4 regions of the Brevibacillus sp. DP1.3A genome follow, and region 4 is predicted to be linked to each of the others. Evidence: predicted binding sites of a transcription regulator. Region 4 holds the regulator's gene; each other region holds the start of a gene.

Evidence for each region. Region 4 encodes LexA, which represses DNA repair genes until DNA is damaged. Its sites were predicted from a motif close to CGAACATATGTTCG; they were not measured.
Region 1: a site for LexA is predicted at 1,893-1,906, ahead of uvrB (excinuclease ABC subunit UvrB). Genes of this name have one in related genera too.
Region 2: a site for LexA is predicted at 1,675-1,688, ahead of ruvC (crossover junction endodeoxyribonuclease RuvC). Genes of this name have one in related genera too.
Region 3: a site for LexA is predicted at 1,220-1,233, ahead of HP399_RS12360 (YhjD family protein). Genes of this name have one in related genera too.

What each region holds. Positions count from the first base shown of each region.
Region 1 covers NZ_CP085876.1:731,861-734,996, reverse strand. The annotation lists gene uvrB (excinuclease ABC subunit UvrB) at 1-1,813, opposite strand, end outside; gene HP399_RS03680 (flagellar hook assembly protein FlgD) at 1,995-2,927, shown strand; gene HP399_RS03675 (hypothetical protein) at 2,992-3,136, opposite strand, start outside.
Region 2 covers NZ_CP085876.1:4,699,600-4,702,735, reverse strand. The annotation lists gene HP399_RS21530 (BofC C-terminal domain-containing protein) at 1-130, shown strand, start outside; gene HP399_RS21525 (hypothetical protein) at 216-1,301, opposite strand; gene HP399_RS21520 (hypothetical protein) at 1,434-1,625, shown strand; gene ruvC (crossover junction endodeoxyribonuclease RuvC) at 1,748-2,248, shown strand; gene ruvA (Holliday junction branch migration protein RuvA) at 2,245-2,862, shown strand; gene ruvB (Holliday junction branch migration DNA helicase RuvB) at 2,867-3,136, shown strand, end outside.
Region 3 covers NZ_CP085876.1:2,670,625-2,673,760, reverse strand. The annotation lists gene HP399_RS12370 (YhjD family protein) at 1-225, opposite strand, end outside; partial or broken gene HP399_RS12365 (DNA polymerase IV) at 222-1,142, opposite strand; gene HP399_RS12360 (YhjD family protein) at 1,395-1,778, shown strand; gene HP399_RS12355 (DNA polymerase IV) at 1,775-3,016, shown strand; gene HP399_RS12350 (YolD-like family protein) at 3,013-3,136, shown strand, end outside.
Region 4 covers NZ_CP085876.1:2,983,242-2,986,377, reverse strand. The annotation lists gene crcB (fluoride efflux transporter CrcB) at 1-23, opposite strand, end outside; gene HP399_RS14075 (DUF896 domain-containing protein) at 120-317, opposite strand; gene HP399_RS14070 (cell division suppressor protein YneA) at 394-732, opposite strand; gene lexA (transcriptional repressor LexA) at 895-1,518, shown strand; gene HP399_RS14060 (DUF456 domain-containing protein) at 1,569-2,054, opposite strand; gene HP399_RS14055 (DUF4269 domain-containing protein) at 2,163-2,738, shown strand; gene HP399_RS14050 (SOS response-associated peptidase family protein) at 2,735-2,995, opposite strand; gene HP399_RS31005 (hypothetical protein) at 3,073-3,136, shown strand, end outside.

The DNA.
Region 1 (3,136 bases), 2.3 Mb from region 4:
CTTTTTCCTCCGCTACCTTGGTCGCCTCGATCACTTCGCGGACGGACTTTTTCACGGTTTGCGGCGTGATGCCGTGCTCTTCATTGTAAGCCATCTGAATTGAACGACGACGGTCTGTCTCACGAATCGCAGAGGTCATCGAATCTGTCATTTTGTCAGCGTACATAATAACGCGTCCCTCTGCGTTCCGCGCAGCCCGACCAATCGTCTGAATCAGCGAACGCTCATTGCGAAGGAAGCCTTCCTTGTCTGCATCCAATATCGCTACGAGTGATACTTCAGGCAAGTCAAGACCTTCCCTCAATAGGTTGATCCCGACTAGCACGTCAAATTCACCCAAACGCAATGAACGTAAGATCTGCATCCGCTCAATCGTTTTAATATCCGAGTGAAGATAGCGGACCTTGATTCCGATTTCTTTCAGATAGTCCGTCAAATCCTCAGACATTTTCTTCGTCAGAGTCGTGACGAGAACCCGCTCGTTTTTCGCAATCGTGGCTTGAATTTCGCCAATCAAATCGTCAATCTGTCCCTTGATCGGACGTACCGTAACCGTTGGATCAATCAAGCCTGTCGGACGAATCACCTGCTGTACCATTTCCGGACTGTGTTCCAGCTCATAAAGACCAGGTGTAGCCGAAATGTAGATCGCTTGTTTCAGCTTTCCTTCAAACTCCTCGAACTTTAGTGGACGGTTATCGCGTGCAGAGGGCAGACGGAATCCGTGATCGACCAGTACATCCTTCCGTGCGCGGTCACCGTTATACATCCCTCGAACCTGCGGCAAGGTCATATGCGACTCATCCATCATGACGATAAAATCTTCTGGGAAGTAATCCAGTAAGGTATAAGGAGCATGCCCGGCAGGCAGTCCCGTCAGATGGCGTGAGTAGTTTTCAATACCGGAGCAAAAGCCCATCTCCATCATCATCTCAATATCGTACCGTGTGCGTTGCTCCAGTCGCTGTGCTTCCAGGAGCTTGCCCGCATCACGGAATTCTTTCAGTCTTTCTTCCAGCTCGGCCTCGATGCTTTGGACAGCCAGCTTCATTTTTTCCTCGCGCGTCACGTAGTGAGATTTAGGGAAGATGGCAATGTGATCACGCTGTCCCAAAATCTCGCCGGTCAGTACGTCAATCGAAGTAATCCGCTCTATTTCATCTCCAAAAAACTCAACGCGAATCGCCTGCTCACTCTCTGAAGCAGGGAAAATCTCCACGACGTCACCCCGCACACGGAACGTACCGCGCGTGAAGTTGATGTCGTTGCGTGTATACTGGATATCGACCAGACGATGCAAAATCTCGTCCCGTCCTGTTTCCATGCCAACACGTAAAGACAAGAGCAGCTCCCGATACTCCTCGGGAGAACCCAATCCGTAGATGCAGGAGACAGAGGCAACGATGATCACATCTCGGCGTTCAAACAACGCACTGGTAGCGGAGTGACGGAGCTTGTCGATCTCGTCATTAATGCTCGAGTCTTTTTCAATAAACGTATCCGATTGGGGAATGTACGCTTCGGGTTGATAGTAATCGTAGTAGCTGACGAAGTATTCCACCGCGTTGTTCGGGAAAAACTCCTTAAACTCTGCACAAAGCTGAGCGGCCAGAGTTTTGTTGTGTGCCATCACGAGTGTTGGTCTGTTCACCTGAGCAATTACCTGGGCAGCCGTATAAGTCTTTCCCGTTCCCGTCGCACCCAGCAATGTCTGGTGTCGCTTGCCAGCCTGTAACCCTGCCACCAGCTCGGCAATGGCGGTCGGCTGGTCACCGGACGGTTGAAACTCCGATACCAATTCAAAACGCTCCATTCCCTCGTTCATCTCCTCATAGCATGACTGTTTCTACTTTCCATTATAACACAATTCCGGCTAGTTTAAGCCCAAAATTCGAACAAACGTTTGTCTTCATCTTTCCACTGATTTTTCCGATATAAGATGAAGGAAGTGCAAACATGCGCAGATAGACTCGCCACCTTCAGGGAGGATTGACATGTCAGATACCGGAACAACCGTTAAAAATAACCCTTATATACAACCGCATTTGAGCTATAAAGGCAAAAAAGAATTCACCACCGAGCTCGACCAAAATGCCTTTATGAAGCTCATGCTCGAGCAGTTAAAGCATCAAGACCCTATGTCCCCAATGGACAACTCTCAATTCATCCAGCAAACAAGTATGCTGACCATGGTAGAAAAAATCACAAAAATGACCACGCTGATGGAGCAATCGAACAACAGCATGGTCACTTTAGAAAAGTATGAAAAGCTAGTAGGTCGTACAGCCTCGTATTCCCTTACTACAAAAGACGAGATGACGGGAGAAACTTCGACGCAGAAGAAAGAAGGCGTACTTGATGCCGTCTACATGGATCAAGGCAAAATCTACTTCCGCATCGCAGGCGAATCGACACCGATTCCTCTGGCAGACGTCTCCGGACTGGAATCGCAAGGTCTGGCTGGTAATACGCTCGATAACAGCGTGAAGTACATGGAAATGATCGGTCGAGAGATTTCCTATAAAGTTACCAAGGAAGTCGACCGGGATGGCAATCCAGATACCACACACGACGTTTCCAAGGTGGATGAAATCTTGAATGGCGTCATCACTGGCTTTACTACCAAAAATGGTACCGCACAATTCCAACTGGATAATGGATCAACCGTAAAAGCCGAAGAAATCGTAGGCATGACGGTGAAACCTGAAAACAGAACAATGGGCAACTCCCTTGCCTACGCGCAAATGATCGGCTACAACATCACGTACAACCAGTCTCAAACGAATCCGGACGGCACCACTACCAATACGCCTCTTACAGGCGTGGTCAAAGCTGTCAGCATGAAAAACGGAGTAGTCGAATTCGTCCTCCAGGATGATAAGAAAGTCGCTCTCAATCAAATCACAGGATTCGAAGCAACTGCCTAGAATCCCATACAAAAAGCCGCACATCTTCGCAATCGGAGAAGGCGGCTTTTTCTTTTGTAAGGTGCTATTCGTTTACGATCACTTTTCCGGTTATCGCATCCACATAAAACGTATCATCTACTTTAAATTCTCCCCCGCAGAAGCAATGCGAGCGAGCTTGGCGAAACGAAAGGTCATAGCCGAGCTTCCAGGTAATCGTGTCTTTCTCG
Region 2 (3,136 bases), 1.7 Mb from region 4:
TGCGAAAATGGAAGCGAGTCTGCCAAAAGAGGAATGGGAGAATCTGAAACGGGGGATTCGCATTCGTAATTTGGCTGAGTATAACAGTGTATTGTCCACCTATGGCGAATACCAATGGAGTGGCCGATGAAAACGGTTGGACCAAAAGAAATCCCTTTCGAGCCTTTCGTGTAACAAGCACATATTGGACTGGAAAGGGATTTTTGTTTCCATTGCTATGGATTCAGTTCAACCGCAATGATTCGCCAACGTTCCCCCGGTACTTCGCGGCGCAAAAGAAATTTCCATGTCCGTCGAAAATTACCGCCTTCCCGGGCGATGTATGTGAGCCGAACAGGAACCTCTATCAAGAGGGGACCGCGTTCGTCTGACGGGATGACGATTTCTGACGATCGCACAGATTCGATCACGGACAGCCCTTCAGGAAGTGAGAATCCGTCCGTTGTCATTCGCATCGCATGGGTGTCGTGCTCATGCAGAGCGGTGAGGAAATAGCCGACGAGCTCTTCAGGAGACGCCCCTTTTATTGTAGTCGCAAGCGCTCCGGAGGCCTTGAGAATCATCATGCTGTGACTGGGATCGGGCTCTGTGCGTCGATGGGTAGAACTGCCGAAAAAGTGGATGCAAAAATGCCCCGGGAATTCATTTCCTTTAATCGCACCAGCGCCATGTGGCATTCCGTGCATGGATGCTGCAAAATAAGTACCGTCTACCTCTACCAGAATGGCTCTGCGCTTCCACGACCATTTCCCCTGGTAAATGTTCTTCATGATCTGTGTATCCTTGCGTGTCAACGGTTGGACATCGGCATGGCGACTGCCTGCTCTGCGCTGGACATCAAAACGATGACCTGTCTCTAAATCAATCACGGTACCGAACTCCATCCGTTTCAACGTTTTTTTCACCTGTTCCCAAGGAATGGCTTGCGCAAAATGGACGGCCTCTACGGACTTGACCATTTCTTCGATCCTTTGGCGAACATCGTTTGCCAATACATAACGACGAGGCATTTCTGTTTCATAAAGCTGGCCATCATGATCATATATATACGTTCGTTTTTTTACGGTCAATGTAGCACGTACCCAGTGCGGGTTATAGGAGGCGACTTCGGTAGTAGAGCCCAATAGCCGCTTCGTAAATTGCTTTTGATCACGGAAGGACATAGTCGTTTGGAAGGAGGACTCTGGGGACACCGAAACGGTGACCGTGATGTCATTCTTGACCTTGGCAAACACAGAGTGCGGCATTGACAGTGCGATTACGAAGAGGCATATACAAAAAATAAGGACTTTGCTTCGCAACAACCAACACCTCCACTGCTTATCGTTTCAATAAGATGTCTGGTTCATGTGGCGTAAATCTTGGTATCATAACACCATTGCGCTTACGCCATACTGATTTCATACGGTGATCGAAGGAGGAGTCTTTAGACCATGTCTACCATGCCAAGAGGTAGCTACAAAGACCAGTTCCATCAGCGTTTGTACGTTCAGTTGAACCAGGGGCACAACAAGCTCAATTACCAACAGATCAACAAGATCAAAGAGCACATGCAGAGTGGCGTAGACGACTATGCCCACATGCAGCATGATGTGTCAGATTCAATCGGAATGAACAAACACTAACAGACACCGTATAACCCGCTCCTTTTACGAGGAAGCGGGTTTTTATATGGAAATACACGTTCGCTTTTTGGGTGCTTTGTGTTACAGTAGAGAGTAGAATCTTTGCTCACGGAGAGTGGACTATGCGCATTTTAGGAATTGACCCTGGCATTGCGATTGTTGGCTTCGGGGTTGTGGATAAAGAGGGCAGCCAATTGCGTCCCGTCCAATATGGGAGCATTCAGACAGAAGCAGGATTGCCAGTGCCACTTCGATTGAAACAGATTTTTGAGGCAATGCAGAGCCTTCTGGAAACATATCGTCCCGATGAAATGTCCGTCGAAAAGCTTTTCTTTAATAAAAACGTGACGACGGCCTTTACAGTTGGTCAAGCGCGAGGGGTTATTATACTTGCAGCAGAGCTGGCTGGTGTGCCGGTCTATGAATATACCCCAATGCAGGTCAAGCAAGCCGTGACTGGATACGGGGGAGCAGAGAAGAAGCAAATACAGGAAATGACGAAGCTCCTATTGCGGTTAAAAGAAGTACCAAAGCCTGACGACGTGGCGGACGCATTGGGCATTGCTATTACGCACGCACAGTTTCGCGCGTTCATTTCCATTTCGGAAGGGGTCAAGAAATGATTGATTTTGTAGAAGGTACACTTAGTTATCTCGATTCGGAATACATAGTTATCGAAACGGGCGGAATTGGTTATCGACTGTTTTGCCCAAACCCGTACCAATTCGTTCGGTATGAAGGCAGCAAAACCAAATTGTTTACCCACCACCATGTGCGGGAGGATGCCATTCTGTTGTACGGTTTCGCTACCCGTGACGAACGCGATTTATTCCGCAAGCTGCTTGATGTTAGTGGAATCGGTCCAAAGGGCGGATTGGCCATTCTGGCTGCGGCGACGCCTGAGCAGCTGGTGATGGCGGTTCAACAGGAGAATGTTACCTATTTGACGAAATTTCCGGGGATTGGGAAAAAGACTGCCCAGCGCATTATCCTCGATTTGAAGGATAAATTGGTAGGATACACACCATCTGCGATTTTGACTATTGCAGCGGGTGATTTGACAGCAGGCGAGCAAGCTGTGTCTGCGCTGAACGAAGCACTCGATGCATTGACTGCACTGGGTTACTCTGATGGTGAACTGCAAAAAATCAGAAACAAGCTGTCTGAGAAATCAAAAGAGGGCGATGGTGTAGAAAAGCTCATCAAACAAGGGCTTGCGTTGCTCATGAGGGGGTAGGATTTTGGATTCTCGGATCATCACGACGCATATGAATTGGGAAGAAGAGGCGGCGGAGCTGAGCCTCCGTCCCCGCTATTTAAACGAATACATCGGTCAACAGCACGTGAAGGAAAACCTGAAGATTTTTATTGAAGCAGCCAAAATGCGGAAAGAGTCGTTGGATCACGTGCTTCTGTACGGTCCACCTGGTCTGGGGAAGACAACCCTGTCGCAAATCATCGCAAATGAACTGGGTGTGAATATCCGCACGACGTCTGGTCCGGCAATTGAG
Region 3 (3,136 bases), 310 kb from region 4:
TCGTGAGCTGACGACTGTGTAACCTCGCTGCCGCAAGATGCCACGCAGCTGGTGATGCTGCCTCTCCGCCCACCGCGAGAGCTCATCGAACATCATCTGATAAGAAAACTTCAACGGCACAATCCGCATCTGCCCCAGATCGGCCATGACTGCCCGAAACAAAATGCCAAATAAAATATACTGGCGTATCAATTCCTGCTCGTCTGACACCATCGGCTCCGTCACTTGTAGTGTCCTCCGATCTTACGTGCGCGCTCTTTCGCCTGTCCCGCTTCCAAGGCAGAGGTGGCGCGCAGGATGGCGTCCTGACCGTATCGGCTCCGGATATCATCCATAGCTTGTGCCAACGAACGCCGCTTGTGATTGTCCGTGAACAGATTGAGTTGCACCACGTTATCAGGGACAAGCTGCCCCAGATTGACCCCGATACTGCGGACGGGCGTTTCCTGCCAGTGACGGTCAAACAGAAAGCAGGCCGCTTCGTACAGAGTCATGGCATCATTCGTCTGGTCCGTGAGCTTCATCTGCCGCCCAAAGCCCGTTCCAGCAGCCAAATCGGCTCCACGACAGCCCACAGACAGAACGGAGCCCATCAGCTCCTTTTTCCTCGCCCGACGGTACACTTCTTCGCACAGCTCAAGCAATATAACCTTGATTTCTACTGCTGTATGATAATCCCGTGGCAACGTCATGTGATGACCGATCCCTTTTTGTGAATCATAGGAATCCAAAGCCACAGGTGAATCGTCGATTCCGTGAGCCGTGCGCCACAGCACCTCCCCGTTCACTCCCCAATGTCGGGTAAGGATGGCTGGCCTCATATCTGCAAGCTGCCCGATCTGATAGACGCCCATCCGATGAAAATGACGCTTCATGCGTGAGCCTACCCCGAACAGCTTTTCAATCGGAAGCTTCCAGAGCGTATCCGCTAACGTTTCCCGCTTGAGCCAAAAAACGCCTTCTTCCCGTTTCTTGGCGAAATTGTCGCAGGCCATCTTGGCCAGTACCTTGTTCTCCCCGATGCCTACCCGACAGTTGATTCCCGTCTCCATCCAGACGCGCTGCCGAATCTGTGCAGCCATCTGCAACGGATCACCAAACAGATGGACGCTGCCTGTCACGTCGAGAAACTGCTCGTCGATTCTGTTTTCATTTTATTGTTCATGATTAGTAAACCAAATAAGTCACTGACCTTGGAAAAAAATGTGCTCTTGAAACAGGAATATTTGTTCGGTATTCTGTATACAATAACAAAGGGAACAAACGTTCTTGTCGGAGGGTGATTCTATGTCTTGGAATTTAGAAAAGCACCAAGGCTGCCGTAGCGTTGAAACCATCTATTTTAATCGAAGTTGTATTCTATCCTTGTCCCTAGTAGCAAAGAAGCAATTAGGATGACGCAAATCCCTTTGCAAACTGAAGAAGAATCTCAATTCATTAAAGAGTACATTCTTCTCCCCATCATTTTGGATATCTTGGAAAAGGATATCAAAACTTTGGATTCTGTACCGTTAAAAATGCCTACTATTTATGCCAGAACCTTACGCCATGTACAAGACCTGATTACTATCGATTTATTGGGAATACGCAAATATCTGAGAAAACATGGGATAAAAGTGTATGAACAAAACTGGACTAAACTCGGTATAGAAGCAAGGTACTTATGTCGCGGTTATCATCACCAATTTTCAATGCTACGGGGCTTAGTGAAAGCTGAAGTGGAGAAAAAGCTAAGCGAATATTTAAATATTGATCTGGCTGGTGAAATAAACTCATGAGTAAACAATTAGATCGAGTCATTATGCTGGCAGATTGCCAATCTTTTTACGCGAGTGTGGAAAAAGCAGCTCATCCTGAATATAAAAATAAACCTCTCGTTGTTGCCGGCGACCCTACGCGGCGATCAGGGATTATTCTAGCTGCTTGTCCCATTGCCAAAAAACATGGTATTACAACGGCAGAACGGCTGGGAGAAGCTCTTGCTAAGTGTCCAGAGGTGGTTGTGATTCGACCTCGTATGGAGGAATACATTCGGGTATCTCTTCAGATTACCGAAATTCTACAATCTTATACAGATCTAGTGGAACCATATAGCATTGACGAACAGCACCTCGACATAACGGCTAGTTTGAAGCTTTTCGGCTCCCCCGTCACGATTGCTAAAAATATTCAGCAAAGAGTGATGAACGAGACAGGCGTCCGCACAAGGATCGGGATTAGTTACTGCAAAGTCGTAAGTAAAATGGCTTGCGATAATTTCGCAAAAAAAAATGAACGAGGTATTTTTACCCTTTCGAAGGTGGATCTCCCAACCATACTTTGGCCACTACCGGTGAACAAAATGTTTATGGTTGGATCAAGAATGACACAACATCTCACCCGAATGGGCATCATGACAATCGGTGATCTGGCAAATACCTCTCTCACCACTCTAAAACGCAAATGGGGTATTAACGGAGAAGTTCTATGGTGTATCGCTAACGGCATAGATTCTTCACCGGTAAGTCCAAACACCCATAACCACCAAAAAGTGATCGGTCATCAAATGACGTTACCGAGAGATTATTACACGTTGCAAGAAATCTTAGTTCCCCTTTTGGAACTATCAGAATTGGTATGCCAAAGATGCCGTGCCAAGGGGTATATGGGATGGGTTGTATCCGTAGGTTGCCGGGGAGCAGACTTCAATCGTCCCACGGGGTTTCATCGGCAGATGACATTAACTGACCCAACAAGTCTTACAGGTGATGTCTACAAAGCTGCGACCATGTTGTTAGAGCGACACTGGGATGGATCTCCTATACGCAGTATCGGAGTAAGCCTAAGTCAACTTGTCAGCGATGAGGAATTTCAGTTAGTTTTGTTCGATGACCGTGAGAAGAAGCTTGCATTGGAAAAGACCACCGATATGATTAAGCAAAGATTTGGAAATGCATCGATTATGCGAGCAGTATCCCTGACAAAAGCAGGTCAAGCAAAAGATCGTTCTCAAAAAATTGGAGGCCACTATAAATGAGCAAAAAGCTGCAAGGTAATGGCTTGTTTGAATCTTCACGGATGATGCTTCCAGAGCACAAGGAAGCATATCTTGAGCATCAACAAAATTTGAAAAAAAAGACCCGTCCATTGTTAGACG
Region 4 (3,136 bases):
ACCGCCACAGCTATCCACGCCACCGCTTTCCCTCCCTGAATATCAAAGCGTTATGTATGTCACAGAAAAAGACACCCTAGCGTCAAGCGAGGATGTCTGTCGTATCAGTAATTGTTATCTTACTGTTTTGGCTTATTTTCTTCAAGGTCTTCCACATAACGGATGGAATCCAAATTTGCTCTCAATGAAAGCTTAACGGCGTCAATGTACTTTTGGCGCAATGCTTTTTGTTCGAGCTTTTCCTCTTCGGTCAAACCTTCTTCGCGAGATTTTTTGACCAATTCGTTAATGCGTTTAATTTCTGCGTCAGATACCACTGCTGGTTCCTCCCACTCTGTAGTAGTGCCGATTCATTATACCACATTCGAATGATCCCGCAAGACAGCCGAACACTTACGGAGTATCAGGAAGCATGAGAGTCTGACCTGGGTAAATCCTGTTACTCTCTAAACCGTTCGCATCCTTAATCTCTATTATATAGTCACGAACATCCATATGCTGATCTGTATTGTATTGAACAGCTAACGACCATAGGCTATCTCCAGATTGTACGGTTACTTCTATTCCTTGTGGCTCCTCCATGGGCGAAGAAGCAAACACTAGTTCGGTCAATAAGTAAAAAAAGAGAGTAAATGTTATAAGAAACAAGAGAGCTTGTCCTCTCGTGATACCAAAACGAACTCGACGTTCTTCTTTTTTCTCGAAACGATTTCGTGCTGTCGATGAATTCATAATAATGGCCTCCTCGCAAACATACGTTCTGATCATTTGTAACCTCATGATAAATGAGAACATATGTTCATGTCAACAAAGAATCGAACTTATGTTTGTCGAACGCAAGCTCCCATGGTATAATATAGGAAAATATGTTCGAGAAATCAGGGGTGTCTTTCTATGTCAAAATTATCGAGTAGACAACAAGCCATCATCGAGTTCATACGAAAGGAAGTTCGTGATAAAGGATATCCGCCATCTGTACGTGAAATTGGTGAGGCTGTTGGACTAGCTTCCAGCTCAACAGTACATGGGCATTTGGCACGCTTAGAGAAAAAAGGCCTCATTCGTCGAGATCCTACCAAACCTCGTGCCATCGAATTGCTATCAGATGAAGATCGTTTTCAAGACAATTTCGAAGACTCTGTCGTCCGTGTGCCAGTAATCGGAAAAGTAACCGCTGGACAACCGATCACTGCCATTGAGGATGTGGAAGAGTACTTCCCGCTTCCAGACAATATCGTGACTTCTGACAAGGTCTATATGCTGCGCGTCTCCGGGAACAGTATGATTGATGCAGGGATTCTCGACGGAGATTACGTAATTGTTCGCCAACAGCACGTAGCGAACAATGGTGACATTGTCGTAGCCATGACAGAAGAAGACGAAGCGACCGTCAAAAGATTTTTCAAAGAAAAGAACCACTTCCGTCTCCAACCGGAAAATGCCACAATGGAACCGATCATTCTGGAGAATGTCACCATTCTCGGTAAAGTCATCGGTGTATATCGACTCATTCACTAGTTTCCACGTAAAAAAGGACAGCCTCGGCTGTCCTTTTCGTTTTCTATATGTTATCTGGCGACAAAAAACCAGATGATCATCGTAACTTGCAATATGACTTTTACGACCGCACTACCCAAAAATCCGATCAGTGAGCCTACGCCCGCTTTCACTGCTCGCTCCATCGACTGCTTCTGCACCATTAACTCTACCAGAACGACGAATACGAACGGCAAGATCAGCATACCAAACGGTGGGAAAACGAAGATCCCGAGGATAATTCCGACCGCAGCAGCAACGGACGACCACTTGGACCCTCCGTACCTTTTCACGAAGTACATGTTCGTCAGCAAGTCAGCACCATAAAGCAGAATGCTTAGAACGACCATTCCCCACCAAAAGGATGCGGGCAATCCCGCTCCCGGATCTGCAATGAAAAAGTGATAGAGCAAAAAGCCCGCCCACAGTAATATCGTATCAGGTAAAACAGGTAAAAAAATTCCTGCGATGCTTAGCAAGAACAATAACACGACCACTACCCACAAAAATATTTCCATCTACTACACTCCCTTCATCTAGGTATACGAGTGATTACCGATTTCGTTGCGTACTTATTCACTTTTGTCTAAACTATTTTAAAAGAAAGTAGACATGGAGGTAGTCTCTTGAGAAATTGGCATGATCTCTCTTATTTGGGCAGAGGAACGATGCGCCAAAAAGCGGCGTGGGAAGCGATTAAACAGACGCACATCATGGAAGTACTATCCGATTACCGTCCAGTGCTTGCCGGAACCATCCCTTTAGACATTGACGTCAAGCAAAGCGATCTGGACATTATTTGCGAGAGTCATGATCTGGAACAGTTTGAGCAGGCTGTGCGTACAGCATTTGGCTGCTTGCCCGGATTTGAAGTGACACACCTAGATGTAAAAAGTACTCCCACGTCCGTTATCTCGTTTTTCACAGCTGACTTTTGGTTTGAATTGTTTGCTCAACCGGTAGCTGTCGAAAAGCAAAATGCCTATCGTCATATGGACATCGAAGCACGTTTGCTAGACATAGGAGGCTTGGATGCATGCCAACATATTAGAGCTCTGAAGCAAAGCGGCATCAAAACAGAGCCTGCATTTGCCAGGTACTTTCATATTCCGGGTGATGATCCATACGAGGCATTGTTGCATTTGGAGTCGTTAACCGAACAGGAATTACGACAAAAAGTTCAGCTCCTGCGAAAGGATTAATCTTCAAACAAAGAGCCGATCTCTACTTCTTGAATACAGGAAGGACCATCATTTTTCGGACTGCCCACTTTGGCGGATACCGGATATACCATCATCTCGCCGGAATCGTAGGGGGTAAACAGCGACTGGAGCTGCAACCGATCATACTTCTCCCGATCAAGCCATAAGTCCTCATCATCTTTCTTTAAGATGACAGGCATTCGCTCATTTTTATTAAATGTCAACAAAATCGTACTGAGTATTGCTTTATTCGACATTTTCTATGGTGTAACACCTAAATTATGTCGCTAGTATACGTTTGAGATGCATATCTTGTTGCAAGGAAGTGATTATCATGGAAAATTCATATAATAACCCTACAGCTAATAACTCTGAGGACACTATGAAAGAAGCGATTG